4 regions of the Kitasatospora sp. NPDC056731 genome follow, and region 2 is predicted to be linked to each of the others. Evidence: riboswitches for the same ligand, from Rfam matches in the RefSeq annotation. Region 2 holds a riboswitch; each other region holds the start of a gene.
The links. Region 2 has a riboswitch for cobalamin ahead of AB0R04_RS26370 (prenyltransferase/squalene oxidase repeat-containing protein). Riboswitches for the same ligand answer to the same signal wherever they lie in the genome.
Positions count from the first base shown of each region.

Region 1: linked by a shared signal. The riboswitch ahead of AB0R04_RS07540 (cobalamin biosynthesis protein) and the one ahead of AB0R04_RS26370 (prenyltransferase/squalene oxidase repeat-containing protein) in region 2 are both predicted to bind cobalamin.
Region 3: linked by a shared signal. The riboswitch ahead of AB0R04_RS19610 (HoxN/HupN/NixA family nickel/cobalt transporter) and the one ahead of AB0R04_RS26370 (prenyltransferase/squalene oxidase repeat-containing protein) in region 2 are both predicted to bind cobalamin.
Region 4: linked by a shared signal. The riboswitch ahead of AB0R04_RS32135 (ribonucleoside-diphosphate reductase subunit alpha) and the one ahead of AB0R04_RS26370 (prenyltransferase/squalene oxidase repeat-containing protein) in region 2 are both predicted to bind cobalamin.

Region 1 is NZ_JBFBNR010000005.1:204,757-210,008, reverse strand. It holds gene AB0R04_RS07550 (hypothetical protein) at 1-247, opposite strand, end outside; gene AB0R04_RS07545 (alpha/beta hydrolase) at 593-1,705, opposite strand; cobalamin riboswitch at 2,013-2,145, shown strand; gene AB0R04_RS07540 (cobalamin biosynthesis protein) at 2,253-3,221, shown strand; gene AB0R04_RS07535 (cobyric acid synthase) at 3,218-4,756, shown strand; gene AB0R04_RS07530 (putative cobaltochelatase) at 4,753-5,252, shown strand, end outside.
Region 2 is NZ_JBFBNR010000028.1:88,129-93,380, forward strand. It holds gene AB0R04_RS26360 (SMI1/KNR4 family protein) at 217-891, shown strand; gene AB0R04_RS26365 (flagellar hook-length control protein FliK) at 1,018-1,497, opposite strand; gene AB0R04_RS26370 (prenyltransferase/squalene oxidase repeat-containing protein) at 1,528-2,601, opposite strand; cobalamin riboswitch at 2,699-2,839, opposite strand; gene AB0R04_RS26375 (enoyl-CoA hydratase) at 2,897-3,673, opposite strand; gene mmsB (3-hydroxyisobutyrate dehydrogenase) at 3,670-4,602, opposite strand; gene AB0R04_RS26385 (enoyl-CoA hydratase/isomerase family protein) at 4,599-5,252, opposite strand, start outside.
Region 3 is NZ_JBFBNR010000017.1:58,665-63,916, forward strand. It holds gene rpsR (30S ribosomal protein S18) at 1-29, opposite strand, end outside; gene AB0R04_RS19590 (GTP-binding protein) at 42-1,217, opposite strand; gene rpsN (30S ribosomal protein S14) at 1,214-1,519, opposite strand; gene rpmB (50S ribosomal protein L28) at 1,519-1,755, opposite strand; gene rpmG (50S ribosomal protein L33) at 1,905-2,069, shown strand; gene AB0R04_RS19610 (HoxN/HupN/NixA family nickel/cobalt transporter) at 2,219-3,331, opposite strand; cobalamin riboswitch at 3,361-3,575, opposite strand; gene AB0R04_RS19615 (metalloregulator ArsR/SmtB family transcription factor) at 3,657-4,040, shown strand; gene AB0R04_RS19620 (DNA-formamidopyrimidine glycosylase family protein) at 4,060-4,869, opposite strand; gene AB0R04_RS19625 (AAA family ATPase) at 4,950-5,252, opposite strand, start outside.
Region 4 is NZ_JBFBNR010000046.1:14,767-20,018, reverse strand. It holds gene AB0R04_RS32140 (ribonucleotide-diphosphate reductase subunit beta) at 1-350, opposite strand, end outside; gene AB0R04_RS32135 (ribonucleoside-diphosphate reductase subunit alpha) at 371-2,794, opposite strand; cobalamin riboswitch at 2,986-3,128, opposite strand; gene AB0R04_RS32130 (hypothetical protein) at 3,572-4,540, shown strand; gene AB0R04_RS32125 (glycosyl hydrolase) at 4,681-5,252, shown strand, end outside.

The sequences.
Region 1 (5,252 bases), on a different contig from region 2:
CGTCGTCGGGCAGCAGCTCGCCCCGCTTGTCGACCTCTTCCAGGTCTCCCGCCCAGCGGGCGATCCGGACGGCGTCCACCAGCATCCGGCGGGCCAGCGGCGCCAGCTCGGCCGGCGCGGGGAAGCCCTCCGGTACGGGAACCCTCCCCCGACCGGGCGCCGCAGCGGGCCCTCGTCGGCGGGGTACCCCGGCCCCGCCCGGCTTGCCGGCGGCGGGCCGGTGGGCCGTACCGGGGAGACGGGTCACCGTCGCACCAGTACCGATCGTCGGAGGGAGCGGGGCATCACGGTCGCGCGGATTCCGAGACGTCACGTCGAGCAGTCTTCCCCTTGTACCGGCCTTCTGTCACATCCGGTTGGCTGTACGGACGGGCGGCCGTCGACGGCGCCTCCCCAAGATCGGGCAACAATCGGGCAACAGAGGCAAACCGCCTGGCCGGAAACAGGTGGCGGGGGCATGCCATCCCGGCTCAACCCTTGCGGCGGCGGTCGCGCTACCCGCCCGACCGGTCACACTCCGTGGCTGACGGGTGAGGTCCGGGTTTCGTACAGAGGCCCTGTCGGTGTGACTTCTCGTGCGGGGGGGCTGGGTTCAGAGAAGGGGGGTGAGCCAGCGGCGGAGGAGTTCGGTGTAGTGGGTGGGGGCGGAGTTCCAGAGGGTGGTGTGGTCGGCGCCCGGGAAAGGCCGGAGGCTGACCACGCCGGGGCGGGCGGCGGCGAGGCGCTCGGCGGCGCGGAACGGGGCGACCTGATCGTCGGGGCTGTGCAGGAGGAGGGTGGGGACGCGCAGGTCGGCACCCTCGGCGATGCGGCTGAAGTCGGCGAGGTCGACGCCGGTGCGGCCCTCGGCCGCGAGGGCGCCGAGCTCGGCGGCGGCGCCGGTGTAGCCGGCCCGGGCGGCGCCGCGGCGGGCGGTGGCGGGCAGGTCGAGGACCGGCGAGTCCAGGACGAGACCGCTGATGGCATGGGCCCAGGCGGAGCGGGAGGCCGTCTGGAGGGCCATGGTGGCGCCGAGGGACCAGCCGTACAGGATGACCCGGCCGGCGCCGCTGTCGAGGGCGAGCCGGACCGCCGACTCGACGTCGCGCCACTCGGTCTCGCCGAAGTGGCCGAGCCCGTCCGGCGAGGCGGGGGCGCCCTGGTCGCCCCGGTAGGTGACGGCGAGGGCGGGCAGGGCGAGGCGGTCGAGCACGGGGAGGACCGGGAGGGTCTGCTGCCGGTCGGCGCCGGGGCCGTGGACGAGGATCACCCAGGTGCCGCGTTTGCCGTCGAGGCGCCAGGCGGGGAGGGCGCCGAGTTCGCCGTCGGCGGCGGTGTCGGTGAAGGGGAGGCCGAGCGCCTCCGTGGGGTCGCCGAGGTGGACGCGGGGGGTGAAGCGGACCTCGGTGCCGGGAGTGAGGGTGCCCCGGTCGGCGCGGACGAGGCGGCGGGTGACACCGTTCTCGTCGCTGTGCAGGACGTCCTCGACGACGGCGTGGCCGTGGTCGTCCCACTCCACGGCCCAGCGGCCGGGGCGCAGGCTCTCGGGGCGGCGGTTGAAGGTGATCCGGCCCGCGGCGAGGCTCCGCACCAGGACGGGGCCCGACTCCCGGACGGCGCTCGCCGGGTGGACCAGCCGTTCGGAGGCCCGACGGCCGATCACCAGGACGGCGGCCCCGGCGCCGACGACGGCGGCCGCCACGACGGCCGCGGTTCCCCAACGCATATCGCTCCCCGCTCTGCTGGTCTTGGCTGGTCTTGGACCGGACGGTGTCCGGGCGGTGTCCGGGCGCTGCTCGGACGGTGTTCGGGCACCAGTTCACCGGGGGGCCGCGCGGGCGGCCACCGGGCTGGGCCGTCCGGGTCACGGCGGGGCGTCGGGCGGGGCGGGCCTCGGGCGGGCGGGGCGTCGGGCGGGGCGGGCGAGAACGGCACCGGCGACGGGGCTCCGAGGTGTGACCAACCCCTCCGTGACCTCGGTTGACTCCCGGTTCGGCCGCGTGATGGGATCCTGGGGCCAAACGGAGGCATGCAGAGGAAGCCGGTGCGAGTCCGGCGCGGTCCCGCCACTGTCACCGGGGAGCACGCTCGGAACATTGCCACGGCGGACCGTCAGAAGCCGCTGGAAGGCCCGGGGGTGCGTCCGACCCGGAAGCCAGGAGACTCTCGCCCCCGGTACGTCGATCCAGGGCGCGGACCCTGAGTGAGGACACGCACGCGATGCAGGCTGCCCCGACCCGCCGGACCCCACGCGGCCTTCCGCCGAACCCGCCGTGCGCCCGCTGACCCGCGCCGCCGCGTTCGCGCTCGGCGCCGCCGCGGGCTTCGCCGCGGACGCCCGCTTCGCCGACCCCCGGCGCGGCCACCCGGTGGCCGTGTTCGGCGGCGCGGCGACCCGGCTGGAGCGGCGGGTGTGGCAGGACGACCGGGTGGCCGGCGCCGGGTACACGGCGCTGTGCGTGGGCGCGGTCGCGGCCGGCGCGGTGGCCCTGGACCGTACGGTGGGCCGGCGTCCGCTGGGCCGGGCCGCGCTGGCGGCCGCCGCTACCTGGACGGTGCTGGGCGGCACCTCGCTGACCCGGGAGGCGCGCACCATCGGCCGGTCGCTGGCCACGGGCGACCTGACGGCCGCGCGGGAACGGCTGCCGCACCTGTGCGGGCGGGATCCGAGCACGCTGGACGGGCCGCAGATCGCCCGCGCGGTGGTCGAGTCGGTCGCCGAGAACACGGCGGACGCCGTGGTGAACGCGCTGGTCTGGGGCACGCTGGCGGGCACGCCGGGGCTGCTGGCGTTCCGCGCGGTGAACACGCTGGACGCGATGGTCGGCCACCGCTCGCCGCGGTACGCCCGGTTCGGCTGGGCCTCGGCCCGGCTGGACGACGTGGCGGGCTGGCCGGGCGCCCGGCTGACGGCGCTGCTCACGGTGGCCGCCGCGCCGCAGCCGAAAACGGCCTGGCGGGTCTGGCGGCGGGACGGTTCGGCGCACCCGAGCCCGAACGCGGGCCAGGCGGAGGCGGCCTTCGCGGGCGCGGTGGGCGTCCGGCTGGGCGGGACCCTCCAGTACGGGGAGCGGGTGGAGCACCGGCCGGTGCTGGGCGCGGAGTTGCGCCCGGTGACGGTGGACGACATCGAGCGGGCCTGCGTGCTCTCCCGGCGGGTGGGCGCGCTGGCCCTGGGTACGACGGTCGCGGGGCACGTCGCGCTGCGCTTGCTGATGACACGGTGGAGGGGAAGGGCATGAGCAACGCACTGCTGGTCGCCGGGACGACCTCGGACGCGGGCAAGAGCGTGGTGACCGCGGGCATCTGCCGCTGGCTGGCCCGGCAGGGGGTGCGGGTCGCGCCGTTCAAGGCGCAGAACATGTCGCTGAACTCCTTCGTCACCGCCGACGGCGCCGAGATCGGCCGGGCGCAGGCGATGCAGGCGCAGGCGGCCCGGGTGGAGCCGGAGGCGGCGATGAACCCGGTGCTGCTGAAGCCGGGCGCGGACGGCCGCAGCCAGGTGGTGCTGCTGGGCCGGCCGGTCGCCGAGGTGGGCGCGCTGGACTACCGCGAGCGCAAGCCCGTCCTGCTGGAACGGTCGCTGGAGTGCCTGGCGGATCTGCGCCGCCGCTACGAGGTGGTGGTCTGCGAGGGCGCCGGTTCGCCCGCCGAGATCAACCTGCGGGACCGGGACATCGCCAACATGGGCCTGGCGACGGCCGCCGGGCTGCCGGTGGTGGTGGTCGGGGACATCGACCGCGGCGGCGTCTTCGCGGCGATGTACGGGACGCTGGCGCTGCTGTCGGCGCAGGACCAGCGGCACGTGGCGGGCTGGTTCGTCAACAAGTTCCGCGGCGACGCGCGGCTGCTGGCGCCCGGCCTGGAGATGCTGCACGGGCTGACCGGCCGTCCGGTGCTCGGCACCCTGCCGATGCTGCCGGGCCTGTGGCTGGACGCCGAGGACTCGCTGGACCTGTCCACGGTGGTGGACCGGGTCGACGGCCGCGGCCCGCTCGGGGCGGACGTGCTGCGGGTGGCCGTGGTGCGCTTCCCCCGGCTGTCGAACTTCACCGACCTGGACGCGCTGGCGCAGGAGCCCGGCGTGCTGGTGCGCTGGGTGACCCGGCCGGAGGAACTGGCCGACGCCGACCTGGTGGTGCTGCCCGGCACCCGGGCCACCGTGGCCGACCTGGCCTGGCTGCGCGAACGCGGCCTGGAGCCGGCGCTGAAGGCGCGGACGGCGGCCGGGCTGCCGGTCCTCGGGGTGTGCGGCGGCTACCAGATGCTGGCGCGCGGGATCGAGGACGAGGTGGAGTCCGGGGCCGGCTCGGTCGAGGGCCTGGGCCTGCTGCCGACGCACGTGCGGTTCGGCGCCGAGAAGGTGCTGGCGCGGCCGGTCGGCACGGCGTACGGGCAGCGGGTCGAGGGGTACGAGATCCACCACGGGGTGGTGGCCGTGGAGGGGGGCGAGCCGTTCTTCTCCGATGACGACGGGCGCGGCCTGGACGGCTGCCGGGTCGGCCCGGTGTGGGGCACGACCTGGCACGGCGCGCTGGAGAACGACGGCTTCCGTCGTGAACTCCTGCGCGAGGTCGCCGCGTTGGCGGGCCGGGCGTTCGTGCCGGCGCCGGACACCTCGTTCGCCGAGGCGCGCGAGGCCCGGCTGGACCGGCTGGGCGACCTGATCGAGGAGCACGCGGACACCGACGCGCTGTGGAAGCTGATCGAGGGCGGGGTGCCGGCGGCCGGATCGCTGCCGTTCCTGGCGCCCGGGGCACCTGGGGAGTATGCATGAGTGACGTCCGCTATCCGTTCACCGCGATCGTCGGCATGCCCGACCTGCGGCTCGGCCTGCTGCTCAACGCGGTCTCGCCGGCCGTGGGCGGCGTGCTGGTGCGCGGCGAGAAGGGCACCGCGAAGTCGACCATGGTGCGCGCGCTGGCCGGCCTGCTGCCGACCCTCGCGGCCGTCGACGGCTGCCGGTTCGCCTGCGACCCGGCCGCGCCGGACCCGCAGTGCCCGGACGGTCCGCACGACCTCCCCTCGGCGTCCGAACGCCCCGCCCAGCTGGTCGAGTTGCCGGTCGGCGTGGCCGAGGACCGGATCGTCGGCTCGCTCGACCTGGAACGGGCGCTCGCCGAGGGCGTCAAGGCGTACGAGCCGGGGCTGCTCGCCAAGGCGCACCGCGGCGTGCTCTACATCGACGAGGTGAACCTGCTCCAGGACCACGTCGTGGACCTGCTGCTGGACGCCGCCGCGATGGGCCGCTCGTACGTCGAGCGCGAGGGCGT
Region 2 (5,252 bases):
CAAGTCCCCTACCTCTTAGCCGAGTTCAGGATCACGCAACAGCCAGACCGCCATCCCGGAAACGCTCGGACGAGTGATCATCCAGTCCGCCCGTTCGAACCGTCGAGATCGAGCGGGCCCTGCCAGCCGACGGTTTTCCGGTCGGGTCAGTGGTCCGTCGGAGCCGTCGCCTAAAGTGCAGCTTCTGACGACTGACGGCCGGAGAGGGGTCGGGTAATGACCGAGGCATGGGATCGACTGCGGGCGATCATGGGCGAGCCGGTGTACACCCCGGCGCGGGTGCCGTGGGAGCTGGCACCGGCCGAGCTCGGGGTCCAACTGCCGTCGGACTACCGGGCGTTCGTCGATCTGTACGGTGCGGTGAACCTGAACGGCGAGTGGGGTGTGCGGTCGCCGACGGAGCGCTCCCACGGAGCCGGTTCGCCGGGCGGCCTGGCGGGGTGGCGTTTCGAGACCGACACCGAGTTCCGGGGGCAGGTCGAGGGCGAGGACGAGTTCTGGGACCAGGAGCGCACCCCTGTGTTCCCGGACCCGGGCGGGCTGCTGCCCTGGGGCATGAACAGCAACCACAACTACTGCTGTTGGCTGACCGACGGCCCGGACCCGGAGCAGTGGCCGGTGGCCGTCTTCTGCGACTTCGGTGGCGTCGACGACGGTGCGCTCGACCGTTTCGACGGCGGCTTCGCGGAGTTCGTGGCGACCGTACTCACCGGCGGCTACGCCCATGAGGACGAGTTGCTGGTGCGCCCGGACCCGGAGGAGTGGGGACCTCAACCGGCCCGGCCACTCTGGACACCCGCCTACGACTGGACCGGCAAGGACTGGGGCGCGGAGTGGGGCATCACCTGGTACCGGCCCACCGGGTCGACGGAAATGCCCTGGGCCAGGTGACGGTGATCCGCCGACCTGGCATTCGCCTTCCCTCGCCCGGCGGCGCCGAACATCACGCAACAGCCGTACCGCCGGTGCCCCGGCCCCCCTTCCGGAGGGGCCGGGGCACCAGTACGCCGCCGGAGATCAGGGGGCGGGGACGCCCGGCTGGGCGCCGGCGCCGAAGGACCAGCCCTCGACGTCGCCGGGTGCCGGGTTGTAGCTGCCCGCGCCGAGGTTGCTGTACGACCAGGGGCCGCCGTGCTGGGCGTGCCAGTACGACCAGTAGGCGCTGCCGGTGGGGTTGGTGCAGGTCGTCGGCAGGGCGTTGATGGTGCAGACGAAGCCCGGGTAGCGCGGGTGGAAGGTGTACGCGAACCCGGCGCCGGTCAGCGCGGCCAGGCCGCTGGCCGGGTCGCCGGGTGCGCAGCCGGTCTGGATGCCGCCGCCGACGGCGGTGGAGTCGACCACGACGGTGACGCCGGTGGTGCCGTCGCAGGCGGCGGCCTGCGCCTGCGGGGCTTGGACGGCGGAGGCGCCGAGCAGGCCGGCGGTGAGGGCAGCGGCGGCGGCGATCGAGCCGAGGGTGCGGCGGGCCGGGCGCGCGGGCGCCAGGGTGTCGGTCATCGGAGCTCTCCTCTCGGGGTCAGCGGGTGGTCAGTGGGTGGTCGCCGGGCAGGCCGGCACGGGCGCGTCCGGGCGGGCACCCGTGGCGGAGAGGGTGGCCAGCGGGGTGCCGGCCAGGCCGAGGACGGCCTGCGCGGTGGCCCGGGCGCCGGTGGCCGGGTTGAAGCCGGTCGCGTCGTAGGCGACCGCCCCGCGCACGCCCGGGTCGGCGGAGCAGCCCTGCTGGAGCTTGACCAGGCTGCTCCAGCCCTTGAGTCCGGCCCCGAAGCGTCCGCCGGCCAGCAGTGCCTGCGTGGCGAGGCCGGTGGTGTTGGCGTTGGACGCGGCGGCCCCGGCGGCCGGGAAGCCGCCGTCGGCGTTCTGGTGGGCGGTCAGCCAGCCGAGCCCGGCGTTGGCCTTGGCGGTGCGGCCGGTCGCGGCCAGGGCCTGGGCGGCGAGCGCGGTGGCGTCCGGGTCGCTGGTGCAGGTGGCCTGGCCGAAGGAGAGCGGGTAACCGCCGTCCGCGCACTGGCTGTTGGCGAGGAAGTCGACGGCGGCCGCCGGGGCGCCGCCGGCCGTGCGGTGCAGGGCGATCAGGGCCAGGGACTGGCCGAAGGCGTTGCTGTAGTCGCCCCACTGCGAGCGGTCGGAGAACCGGCCGTCGGCGGTCTGGAGGGAGCGCAGCCGGGCGGGCAGGTCGACGCCGCCGAAGGCCGTCGGGTTCCCGCCGCGTACCTCGACGGCGAGCAGCAGCTTGGCGGTCGCGCCCGCGTAGGCCTCGGTGGTGCCGTCGCCGAGGTAGCCGGTGATGATCTCGGGCTTGGCCAGCCAGGCGGTGGCCTTCGTGGCGGCCTGGTCGGAGCTGCGCGAGGCGGCGAAGGCCAGCACGGCGTCGATGGTCAGGCCCTGGTCGGGGTAGGCGGTGCCGTTGAAGACGGACTCGAAGTGGTCGCCGTCGACGAGCTGACGGGCCAGCCAGCCGCCGGCGGCGGCATCGGGGCGGATCGTCGGGGACGAGGTCGCGACAACAGGCGCGGCCTGGGCGGCAGCGGCCGCCGGGAGGACGGTGGCGAGCGCGAGGGCGGGTATCGCGAGCAGACCGAGAGTGCGGCGGAGCGTGGGCATGGGTGCCTTTCCGGGCCCGCACGCAGGGGCCCGGAGGACGGCGGCAACAGCCGGGCAGCCCTCGGAGCTCCGGCCCGCAGACCACGACGGGAGGAGGGGACGACACACCTCCGCCGCCGGGTACTCGGGCTCGCCGCCGGCGTGGAGCCGGCGGCCTACCGTTGCGGGTCAGCGCCGGATTCGAACCGGACTTCCCCCAGCGGCGGAGTCACAACTTGACGGCTCATCATGGCGATACGGAGAAGATCCGGTCAAGGGATCGTCCGCCACATCGCGCCGCGAACCGCTCGGACCGTCAGCGGTTGAGGAACTCCGGCGGGCGCTTCTCGGCGAAGGCCGCCATGCCCTCCTTCTGGTCCGCCGTGGCGAACGTGGCGTGGAACAGGCGCCGTTCGAAGCGGACGCCCTCGGCGAGCGTGGTCTCGTACGAGCGGTTGACGCTCTCCTTGAGCATGACCGCCGCCGGGGTGGACATCGCCGCGACGGTCTCGGCCACCGTCAGGGCCTCGGCCAGCAGCTGGTCCGCCGGGACGATCCGGGAGACCAGGCCGGCCCGCTCGGCCTCCTCGGCGCCCATCATCCGGCCGGTCAGGCAGAGCTCCATCGCCTTCGCCTTGCCGACCGCCCGGGTCAGCCGCTGCGAGCCGCCGATGCCGGGGATGACGCCGAGCTTGATCTCCGGCTGCCCGAACTTCGCGGTGTCCGCCGCCAGGAGGACGTCGCACAGCATCGCCAGCTCGCAGCCGCCGCCCAGCGCGTAGCCCGCCACGGCCGCCACGACGGGCTTGCGCAGCGCGGCGAAGCGGTCCCAGGCGGCGAACCAGTCGCCGAGGTAGGCGTCGACGAAGTCGAGGGACTGCATCTCCTTGATGTCGGCGCCGGCCGCGAAGGCCTTCTCCGAGCCGGTGATGACCAGGCAGCCGATCTCCGGGTCCCGGTCGAACTCCGTTGCCGCCTGCACGACTTCGTTCATCAGGAGGGTGCTGAGCGCGTTGAGCGCCTTGGGCCGGTCGAGCGTGATCAGCCCCACCCGGCCCTTGCGCTCGGCCAGGATCGTCTCGTAGCCGGTCACTTGCCGTCCTCCCTCAGGGTGGTGATGATCGCCGAGAAGTCCAGGCCGGCGCCGTCGTCGGCCTGCGCGAAGTCCGCGTACAGCTGTGCCGCCCTGCGTCCGAGTTCGGTGGGCAGGCCGGCGGCCTCGGCGGCTCCGGCGGCGAGGCCGAGGTCCTTGGCCATCAGGGCGGCGGCGAACCCGGCCGCGTAGTCGCGGTTGGCCGGGCTGGTCGGCACCGGCCCGGGGACGGGGCAGTTGGTGGTGAGCGCCCAGCACTGGCCGGAGGCGGTCGAGGCGACGTCGTAGAGGGCCTGGTGGCTGAGTCCGAGGCTCTCTCCGAGCACGAAGGCCTCGCTGACCGCGATCATCGAGATGCCCAGGATCATGTTGTTGCAGATCTTCGCGGCCTGCCCCGCTCCGGGGGGTCCGCAGTGCACGACCTTGCGGCCCATCGCCTCCAGCACGGGCCGGGCCGCCTCGAAGTCCGGCTCGGCGGCTCCGACCATGAAGGTGAGGCTGGCGGCCGTGGCGCCGACCACCCCGCCGGAGACCGGCGCGTCCACGGCCCGGTGCCCGGCGTGCACGGCGAGGTCGTGCGCCGCCCGGGCGTCCGCGACGTCGATCGTGGAGCAGTCGACGAAGAGCGTTCCCGGGCGGGCGGCGGGCAGCAGGTCCGCGTAGGCGGCCAGCACGTGCCGGCCGGCCGGCAGCATGCTGATGACGACGTCGGCCTCCCGCACCGCCTCGGTCGCGGACCGCGCCGGACGGACGCCGCTCTCCGTCCGGGACGCCCGCCGCAGTGCCTCGGGCGCCAGGTCGTAACCGGTCACGGTGTGTCCGGCCGTGGCGAGGTTGGCGGCCATCGGGCCGCCCATGTTGCCGAGTCCGATGAATCCGATGACTCCGTTGAATCCGTTGACTCCGTTGAATCCGTTGCGGTGGGTCACCAGCGCTCCAGGGGTGTGGTGGGGGCCAGGCCGAGTTCCCGGTCGCCGAGCGGGGCGAAGTAGCGGGCCACCGTGGCGGGCTCGACGGCGCTCAGCGTCGACGGGTTCCACCGCGGGGAGCGGTCCTTGTCGATCACCTGGGCGCGGATCCCCTCGGCCAGGTCCGGCGTGGAGAGCGCCGCGCAGGAGGTCCGGTACTCCTGGTCGAGGACGGCCTCCAGCGGGCCGAGGGTGCGGGCCCGGCGCAGGGCGGCGAGGGTGGCCTTCACGGCGGCGGGCGAGTTGGCGGCGATCCGGTCCGCGGCCTCCTTGGCCTCCGGTTCGCCGCTGTCCCGCAGGCGGTCGAGGATCTCCTCCACGGTGTCGGCCCCGTAGCAGTGGTCGATCCACGCCCGCCGACCGTCCAGCACGCCGGCCGGTGCGGGCCCGACGTTCCGTTCGAGGGCGTCGTGCACGGGGAGTTCGGCCAGGTCGTCCAGCAGCGCGGGCAGCCGCTCGGCCGGGACGAAGTGGTCGGCGAGGCCGCAGAGCAGCGCGTCCGCGGCGCCGACGGAGCCCGCGGTCAGGGCCAGGTGGGTACCCAGCTCGCCGGGGGCGAGGGCGAGCAGGTAGGTGCCGCCGACGTCGGGGACGAAGCCGATGCCGGCCTC
Region 3 (5,252 bases), on a different contig from region 2:
TCCTTGGGCGGGTTCGGTCGCTTACGCACAGTGACGGCTCCTCAGTGAACGGGGTCGAGCAGGTCCCGGAAGGCGTCCGGCAGGGCCTTCCAGCCGGGTTCGCCGGCGGCGAGTTCGGCGTCGGTGAGCAGACAGGAGTCGAGCAGCCCGGTGACGCCGTCGACGTCCAGGCCCTCGGCGGTGAAGCTGAGCTGCTGCACCCGGTCGCCGTGCAGCGGGTGCCAGTCGAGGGCGGCGGCGGCCCGGCGGGCGGGCGGGTACAGCTCCCAGGCGGCGTCGGGCAGGGAGGTGAGCCAGGGCCCGCACTCCTCGACGGCGAGGTTGGCCCCGGCGGCGTCCCAGGCGAGCATCAGGTCGGGCCGGTTGGCCAGCCAGAAGCGGCCGCGGCTGCGCTGGGCGGCGGGCACGAGCAGTTCCAGCGCCCGGTGCAGCCGCTCGGGGTGCAACGGGCGGCGGCGCTCCCAGACCAGCGTGGTGACGCCGGCCTCGTCGCTCTCCTGCGGGAGCAGCGCGATCGCCGGGTTGACCCGGTCGCGGGCGGCGGCGACGTCGAAGCCGCCGAGGGCGGCCCGGGTGAGCGCGCCGGTGCCGAGCCGGACGACCCGGGCGGTGGGGTGGAGCTGGCGGAGCAGCGCGAGCCCGGGCGCGTGCGCCGTCGCGCGCGGGACGGCGAGGGTGGTGGCGTACTCGACCTGGTGGGCGAGTGCCTCCGCGCGGGTCCGCTGGTCCTGGCGGGCGGTGTGCTCGCCGTGGTCCACCAGGTCGTCGGAGACGGAGAGTTCGCCGATCAGCCGGTCCGGGTCGACGGCCGTGACCACGCCCGCGAGTTCGACGGCGTCCTCCAGATGGCGGCCGCCCGCCTCTCCCCCGGCGATCACCTCGACGGCCGGGTGCGGGTCGCTGCCGCCCCACAGTTCGACGATCGCGAGTCCGTACCGGCCTTCGTCGGCGATCCGCAGCAGTCGCGGCAGCAGGTCCTCGCGCAGGGCGCAGCAGGGGCAGTCGTTCACCAGCGGGACGTCGGCGGCGTCGAACCCGCCTCCCGCGTCGCGCAGTTCGCGGTGGACGACGCCCTGCGAGGCCTCCCGCAGGTCGTGGTGGAGGACCACCGCGTCCACCGCGGCCGCGGCCAACTCCCAGACGGCGGCGCGGCGTTCGGCGGCGTGCAGGCCGGCCACGACCACCACGGGCAGCTTGATCCCGTCCACGCCGCTCACCAGCTGGCCTTGCGGACGCCGGGCAGGTGGCCGGCGTGGGCGTGGACGCGGAGGTTGACCCGGGAGAGGCCGAAGGCGCGCAGGTAGCCGCGGGGGCGGCCGTCGACGGCGTCGCGGTTGCGGATCCGGGTGGCGCTGGCGTCACGGGGCTGGCGGGCGAGTTCGGCCTGGGCGGCGGCGCGTTCGGCGGGGGCGGTGCCGGGGTGGGCGATGATCCGCTTGAGCTCGGCGCGGCGCTCGGCGTACCGGGCCACGACGGCGCGGCGCTGCTCGTTCTTGGCGATCTTGCTCTGCTTGGCCATCAGACCTTCCCCCCTCGGGCGCGGATGCGGGCGACGGCGGCCTCGATGCCGATCGTGTCGATGGTGCGGATGCCCTTGGCGCTGAGGGTGAGCCGGACGTACCGGCCCTCGCCGGGCAGCCAGTAGCGCTTGTGCTGGATGTTGGGGTCGAAGCGGCGGCGGGTGCGGCGGTGCGAGTGCGAGATCGCGTTGCCGAATCCGGGCCTGCGGCCGGTGAGTTGGCAGTGGGCGGACATGGGTGCTCCCTGGCGTCCGGGAATGGGCGGGACGGAGCTCACGCTACACCAGATGAAAATGACTTCCATTTCGGTGTACGGTTTCGCCCCGGCCCCGAACACCCCGCCAACCCGCCAACCCGCCAACCCGCCAACCCGGGAGGACACCCATGGCCCGCAATGAACTGCGCCCCGTCATCAAGCTCCGCTCCACCGCCGGCACCGGCTACACGTACGTGACCCGCAAGAACCGCCGCAACGACCCGGACCGGATGGTCCTGCGCAAGTACGACCCGGTCGCGCGCCGGCACGTCGACTTCCGCGAAGAGCGCTGAACCCCGCCCGCCCGAGCTGAACCCCGCACCGACGAGACGCCGACCGGCAGCGACCCGTACCGCCCCCCAGCGGCGAAACGGCGCCTCCCCCGGGATCCCGGGGGAGGCGCCGTCGCTGCTCGGTGCCGTCGCCGCTCGCAGCCGTGTCGCTACTCGGCGGCCACCCAGCGCTTCTCCACCCGGGCCAGCTTCCAGTAGGCGATCGCCGCGGCCCAGACCACCACGAACAGCCCGGCGATCGCGTAGCCGACGTTGTCCAGCGAGATGCCCGCGATCCAGCCGGTGACCGGGTCGGTCAGATCGAGCTTCTCGTGCAGCACGCCGACCAGCTCGATGGTGCCGATGACGAAGGCCACCGCGATCGACAGCCCGGTGATCGTCAGGTTGTAGTACACCTTCCGGACCGGGTTGGCGAAGGCCCACTGGTACGCGAAGTTCATGAACGTCCCGTCCAGGGTGTCGAACAGGCTCATCCCGGCCGCGAACAGCAGCGGCAGGCAGACGATCGCGTACCAGGGCAGCCCGGCCGCCGCGCCCGACCCGGCCATCACCATCAGGGTGACCTCGGTCGCGGTGTCGAAGCCCAGCCCCAGCACCATGCCCACCGGGAACATCTGCCCGGGCCGGGTGATCGAGCGGGTCGCCCGGTTCAGCACCCGGGCCATGAAGCCCCGCGAGTTGAGGTGCTCCTCCAACTGCGCCTCGTCGTACGACCCCGCCCGCATCGCCCGGAACACCTTGAGGATGCCGAGCAGCGCGGCCAGGTTGAGCGCGCCGATCAGGTAGAGGAACGCGCCGGAGGCCGTCGTGCCGACCATCCCGAGCCACTTGTGGGTGGTCGAGTCGTCGTCCATCAGCGTGCTGGCCAGCTGCGCGCCGCCCGCCACCAGGGCGGCCATCAGCACCACCATCGAGGAGTGCCCGAGGGCGAACCAGAAGCCGACCGAGACCGGCCGCTTGCCGTCCGCCATCAGCTTGCGGGTGGTGTTGTCGATCACCGCGATGTGGTCGGCGTCGAAGGCGTGCCGCATGCCGAGGGTGTACGCGGTGATCCCCAGGCCCACGCCGAAGACCTGGGTGCCGACCGCGTAGTTGTGGGGCGCGACCAGGAAGATGAGCGTCCCGAACGCCACCACGTGCATGGCCAGGATCACCCCCATCAGCCCGGCCGTGCGAACGGTGTCCTCGCGCTTCCAGCGGAACGTGGGCAGCACGGACGGTGTCGCCGGCGCCTCGGCGGCGGCGGTTTCGGGCAGGGTCATTCGGGTCACGCTCCAGCACCTCGTGGAAACACTTCGTGAGATGCCGTGGCCGGTCTCCTGGCTTACGGGGGTCCCGTACCCGCCTTCCCAGGTGCGCGAGGCTCCCAGTGGCGTCGTGGGTACGGACGTCTCTCCATCGTCGACGATCACGATGGCCCGATCACAGTGGCGAGGGCCGCTCCGGACTGGGACCCCTGAGGATCCGTCACCGGTCTTCCCGAGCACCACGGCGGGGAACACCGTAGGGGCCAGGACCCACCCTTGCAAGGCTGCGCACCTGCGCAGGTGTCCAGGATCACAGGCCCCCTCCTGCAACAATGTGCGCATGCATCTCGTACCGGCCGACCGCGCGGGCCACCGCACCATCGACGGACACCGGGTCTGCGAGGCCATCGCCGCGATCGGCGACCCCGCCCACGTCCGCACCTGGGCCGAGCGGTTCTCCCTGCTCGCCGACCCCGGGCGGCTCGCCCTCCTGCTCGCCCTCCACCGGGCCGGCCCGCTCGCCGTCTCCGACCTCGCCGTCGCCACCGGCATGCGCGACCCCGCCGTGTCCCAGGCTCTGCGACTGCTCCGCACCGCGGGCGTGGTCACCGGGGACAAGGACGGGAGGGTCGTGCGCTACCGGCTCGTGGACGAGGCCATGCGCCCCCTCCTCGACGCGTGCGCCGCCGCCGAACACCACGAGCCCACCGCGGCCTTCGGCTGACCAGCCGGACAGGGCCTGGTCAGGCCGCCTGGCAGGCGGGGCACCAGAAGAGGTTGCGCGCGGCGTGCTGCTCCGTCCGGACGTCGGTGCCGCAGACCAGGCAGGGCATCGCGGCCCGCCGGTAGACGTACACCTCGCCGCCGTGGTCGTCGACGCGCGGCGGGCGGCCCATCGCCTCGGGGGTGTGCTCGGGGCGGACGGTGTCGATCCGGCCCGCGCCGACGCCCTCGCGCATCAGGGCGACCAGGTCGGCCCAGATCGCGTCCCACTCGCCCCGGGTGAGGTCGCGACCGGCGCGGTACGGGTCGATCCCGTGGCGGAACAGCACCTCGGCCCGGTAGACGTTGCCCACCCCGGCCAGCACCTTCTGGTCCATCAGCAGCGCGGCGACGGTCGTCCGGCTGGCCGATATCCGGCGCCAGGCGGCCTGCGGGTCGGCGTCGGCGCGCAGCGGGTCGGGGCCCAGCCGGGCGGCGACGGCGGCCTTCTCCGCGCCGGTGACCAGCGCGCAGGTGTTGGGGCCGCGCAGATCGGCGTAGCCGTCGTCGTTGGCCAGCCGCAGCCGGACCAGGCCGACCGGCTCGGGCGCGGGCCCGGTGCCGAAGGCGAAGCCGCCGTAGAGGCCGAGGTGGACGTGCACCCAGCCGCCCTCCTCGAAGCCGAGGAACAGGTGCTTGCCGACGGCTTCGGCCGCGGTGAGCAGCTGCCCGTCGATGGCCTTGGCCTCGTCGGCGAACCGGCCCTGCGGGCTGGACACCTCGACCGGGCGGCCGCCGAAGGCCTTCCGGTTCTCGGCGGCGAGGCGGTGGATGATGTGGCCTTCCGGCACGGGCGTCAGCTCCCCCGGGGTGGTTCGACAGGACCCGCACATCATCGCAGTCGGCACCGACAGCGCCGGATCGTCGCAGGTCAGCGGACCGGCATGCCCATCAGCCGGGCCAGGATGACGCGGTCCAGCTCGGCGGCGGTGCCGGCCACGTCCAGGTACGAGTTGTCGATGATCGGCAGCCCGGAGTTGTACCAGCCGGCCATCCGGCCGTGGATCCGCGCCACCTCCTCGTCACCGAGCCGCCGGGTGCCGCCGCGCCGGGCGTTGCGGTGCAGCACGGAGTCCAGGCTGGGCAGTAGCACGACCGGGATCATGCCGGGGCCGATGTGCCGCTTCCAGCCGCCGAGGCCGATGGCCGGGCGGTCCGGGAAGACGGCGTCGTC
Region 4 (5,252 bases), on a different contig from region 2:
TCGGGGTCGGGCAGGTAGGTGTCGAGCAGCGTCAGGTAGAACTGGACGTGCACGGCCTCCTCGAACAGCTGGCGCGACAGGTACAGCCGCGCCTCCGGGGAGTTGATGTGCTTGTAGAGGCTCAGCACCACGTTGTTGGAGACGATCGAGTCCCCGGTGGCGAAGAAGGCGACCAGGCGGCCGATGAGGTGGCGCTCGCCCTCGCTGAGCTTGGCCAGGTCGGCGACGTCGGAGTGCAGGTCCACCTCCTCGACGGTCCAGGTGTTCTTGATCGCGTCCCGGTACCGGTCGTAGAACGACGGGTAGCGCATCGGGCGCAGGGTCAGCTCGAAGCCGGGGTCGAGCAGCATCTTCTCGCGGTCGGGGGTGCTCACTGGCAGGCCTCGCAGGACTCGGGGTTCTCCAGGGAGCAGGCCAGCGCGGCCTCCTCCTCCGGGGTGAGGGTCGGGGTGTTCACCGGCACGGGCGCGGACGCGGACGCGGGCGCGGCGGCGCGGGCGGCACCGGAGGCGGCCTGGGCGATCCGGGTCGCCGGGCGCGAGCGCAGGTAGTAGGTGGTCTTGAGACCGACCTTCCACGCGTAGGCGTACATCGAGCTGAGCTTGCCGATGGTCGGCGCCGCCATGAACAGGTTCAGCGACTGGCTCTGGTCGAGGTACGGCATGCGGGCCGCGGCCAGGTCGATCAGCGCGCGCTGGGGCAGCTCCCAAGCGGTGCGGTAGAGCGAGCGGACCTCGGCGGGCAGCCAGCCCAGCTCCTGGACGGAGCCGTTGGCCTCGCGCAGGGCGTCGCGGGTCTGCTGGTCCCAGACGCCGAGCTCCTTGAGCTCGCGCACCAGGTACGGGTTGACCTGGAGGAACTCGCCGGAGAGCGTCTCGCGCTTGAACAGGTTGGAGACCTGCGGCTCGATGCACTCGTAGACGCCGGCGATGGACGCGATGGTCGCGGTCGGCGCGATGGCCAGCAGCAGCGAGTTGCGCAGGCCGGTCTCGGCGATGCGGGCGCGCAGCGCGGTCCAGCGGTCGGCCCACTGCGGGGCGGCCGTCGGGAAGTGGTCGATGTGCAGTTCGCCGCGGGCGGCGCGGGTCTCGCCGTAGGCCTCGTGGCGGCCCAGCTGCTCGGCCAGGTCGGCGGAGCGCTCGTACGCGGTGAGCATGATGCGCTCGGCGATGAGGGTGGACAGCCGCGCGGCCTCGGCGGAGTCGAAGTCGATCCGCAGCTTGAAGAAGACGTCCTGGAGGCCCATCACGCCGAGGCCGACCGGGCGCCAGCGGGAGTTGGAGGTGCCGGCCTCGGTGGTCGGGTAGAAGTTGATGTCCACCACGCGGTCGAGGAACGTCACGGCGGTGCGGACGGTGGCGTCGAGGCGCTCCCAGTCCATGGCGCCGAGCAGGTCGTCGACGGAGGCTCCGGGGGTGACGTGGGCGCCGAGGTTGACCGAGCCGAGGTTGCAGACGGCGGTCTCGGAGTCGTCCGTGACCTCCAGGATCTCGGTGCACAGGTTCGAGGAGTGCACCGTGCGGCCGGGCAGCGCGGTCTGGTTGGCGGCGCGGTTGGAGGCGTCCTTGAAGGTCATCCAGCCGTTGCCGGTCTGCGCCAGGGTGCGCATCATCCGGGCGTACAGGGTCTGCGCGGGGATGGTGCGCACGGCCTTGCCGGCCAGCTCGGCCTTGCGGTAGGCCTCGTCGAAGTCGGAGCCCCACAGGTCGACGAGCTCGGGCACGTCGGCGGGGGAGAACAGCGACCAGTCCTCGTTGGCGTTGACCCGGCGCATGAACTCGTCCGGGATCCAGTGCGCCAGGTTGAGGTTGTGGGTGCGCCGCGCCTCTTCGCCGGTGTTGTCGCGGAGCTCCAGGAACTCCTCGATGTCGGCGTGCCAGGTCTCCAGGTAGACGCAGGCCGCGCCCTTGCGGCGGCCGCCCTGGTTGACGGCGGCGACCGAGGAGTCGAGGGTGCGCAGGAACGGGACGATGCCGTTGGACTTGCCGTTGGTGCCGCGGATCAGGCTGCCGCGCGAGCGGATGCGCGAGTAGGACAGGCCGATGCCGCCGGCGTGCTTGGACAGCCGGGCGATCTGCGCGTAGCGGTTGTAGATCGAGTCCAGGTTGTCCAGCGGGGAGTCGAGCAGGTAGCAGCTCGACATCTGCGGGTGCCGGGTGCCGGAGTTGAACAGGGTCGGCGAGGAGGTCAGGTACTCCAGCCGGCTCATCAGGCCGTACAGCTCGGCGACCTCGCGCACGGACTGCTCGCTGTCGCCGACCGCCAGGCCGCAGGCGACGCGGAGCAGGAAGTGCTGCGGGGTCTCGATGACCTTGCGGGTGATCGGGTGGCGCAGCAGGTAGCGGGACTGCACGGTGCGCAGGCCGAAGTACTCGAAGCGGTCGTCGCCGTGTACGTCGATCAGCGCGTCCAGGGTGGCGGCGTGCTTGGCGACGAAGGCGGCGGTGGTGTCGCCGATCAGGCCCTCGTCGTGGCCGACGGCGATCGAGGCGGCGAAGGAGCGCGAGCCCTGGCTGTTCGCCTCGTCGACGATCTCCAGGGCGAGCAGCCGGGCGGCCAGCTTCGAGTACTGGGGGTCCTCGGCGATCATCGACGCGGCGGCGTCCACGGCCAGCCCGCGCAGCTCGGCGAAGTCCGAGCCGGCGTGGCGGCCGCGCAGCGCGGCGGCGGCGACATGGCCGGGGTCCACCTGGGGGAGATCGACGCTGCGGTCGGTGAGCAGCCGAAGGAGCGCGCCGCCGGGGTCGGAGACCGTCGGGTCGGTGGGGGCGGGGCCGGTGCCCTGGGCGGGCAGGGTGGCTGAGGCAGCGGTGGTCAAGGCGCTCTCTCCTGGCGGCGATCGGCGGCGGTGATCGGGGGGTACCGGGCCGTTCGGGGCAGGGGAGCACGGCACGTACGCAGAAAGCGTCGCGCGACAGTGGCGTCCCCGGCCCGCCCGCGAGGCCCGGAAGGTAGTTCTCGTGCTGGCGCGGCCTCTGCGGGAGGGCCCGTGCGCACACCGTCGGCAGGTACTCGGACTCGCGGGGCGGCTGCTGGAGCCGCCCGCTCACCGCTGCGGGGCAGTCCCGGATTCGCACCGGGTTCCCCTGCATCGACAGCAGGATTGAGCATACATCTTGTGGTGTCTCTCTGATGCGACCCCACATGTAGTACGGCGCGGTGTGTCGGAGCGATAACCGGGGGTGCTGGGAGGGGGCGGGTCGTGGCCTTGGGGCGCCTCGGATCCGGGCTCCCGGGGCCCTGGTTCCGGGCTCCCGGCGCGCTGATTCCGGGCTCCGGCGTCCTGGTTTCGATACGGAACGGTCACCGGGCGGACCGGCTGGCGGGGGCATGCCCTACGATCTGGGCGCATGAGCGAGCGAAGCGCCGAGGGGCGCGTTTCGCGAAGCGATCATCGAGCGAAGCGAGGGGGCGCGTGAGCGACGGAACTGGCGCACCCGGGCAGGGTCCGCAGGGAACGCCTCCCACCGGGCCGGGGGACGCGTACGGTCAGCAGCCGCCGGTGGTGCCCGGTCCGGTGTTGCCGCCGAGCGGGGGCTTCGGGCCGCCGCCGGCCTCGTACGGGCCTCCGGTGCCGCCTCCGCAGCCCGGCCCGCCGGGGCAGCCTCCGCTGCCGCAGCCGGGCCAGCAGCTGCCGCCGCAGTGGCAGCCGAACCCCCAGGCGCACCCCCAGCCGTACCCGCAGCCCCAGGCGCCGCAGCGCGCCGAGCCGAACTGGCAGGCGCTGGCGGACCGCAACGCGGCGGACGACAAGCGCCGCCGCCGGCTGCGGGCCCTCGGCGTGGCGGTCGCGGTCGTCCTGGTCGGCGGCCTGGTCGCGGGAGGGACGGTGCTGCTGACGAAGGGCGACGGCGACAAGCCGCCCGCCGGGCCGACCGCCTCGGCCTCCAACCGGCCGTCCTCTGTCGCGCAGAGTGCCGCACCGAGTGCCGCCCAGAGCACCGCGCCAAGTGCCGCCGGCACCCCGGGCGGCGCGCCGGACGACCCGTCGAAGCCGATCTGGGAGGCCGCCACCGACCCGGCGCCGCAGGACGCGGGGGCGCTGTTCTCCGCGCTCCAGGTGACGGTCAACGGCGCCACCTGGAACCGGACCTTCGTCTCGCTGGACTCGCCCTGCTGGGACGGGAACTCGACGACCGGCGGGCTCGGCAAGGTCCTCGGTGACCAGGGCTGCCAGAAGGTGCTCCGGGCGACCTACGTCTCCGGCGACAGCGCGGTGACCGTCGGCGTCGCGGTCTTCGACCACAAGATCCAGGCCGAGACCTCGATGAAGAGCTACACCGGCCACCTCAAGGGCGCCGTCGCGCCGGGCGCGCCGGCCTTCTGCGCCACGCCGGGCTGCACCAACACGCACAACACCCTGGGCCGGTACGCCTACTTCACGGTCGAGGGCTCGGCGAAGGGCGGCGACACCGCCGACGCCGCCGCCACCGCGGCGGCCGCCGGTTTCGGTGAGCACGTGAAGGGCCAGCTGCTCCAGCGCGCCAAGGCCGCATCCGCGGCCGCGCCGGGTGCGCCGGGGGCCGCCGCGGCCGGCTGATCCGCCGTGACACCCCGGCCCCGGCGGGTTCGCTCGCCGGGGCCGGGGGAGTGTGGCAGGCTCTCGGGGCAGTCATTCGTACGAGTGTTCCGGTTGTGTCCGCCTGGGCCGGTGCCGGCGAGCAACCGGAGGAGCGGTCCGTGGCCCTGCCCAGAGCCCTGCGCGGCAAGCCCGCCGTCCTGGCCGCGGCCGGGGTCGTGGTGGCCGCGGGCGCCGTGGCGCTGTTGCAGCGCGACGGCCGGGCCGACGGCGAACAGCCCGCCCGCGTCCCGGTGGCGGTCGGTTTCTCCGGCCGCACCCTGCCGCCGGAGGTCGGCCGGGACCTGCTCGCCCGGGACCCGCAGGCCTCGCCGAACGCCCGGGCCGTCCAGCAGCTGCTCGCCGACCTGGAGGGGCAGGCCCGCACCGGGCAGAGCGGCGGGACGGTGATCGGCCAGCACGTCGAGGCGCACAACGAGCGCAACAACCCCGAGTACGGCGACTACCGCGGCACCAAGCAGGTCGGCTACTACTACAAGAAGGCCGCCGACCTCACCGGCAAGCTGCCCGGCTTCGTCGAGACCGACCTCGGCCCCGGCTACGGCCAGACCGGCTGGGGCGTCGGCGACCCGCGCTCCTACTCGGCCGGCCGGTGGCCCACCTGCCGGGCCGGCTGGCAGTACACCGACGACGCCGTCGACCTGCTCTCCGCCGTCTGGTCCGGCCACCCGCG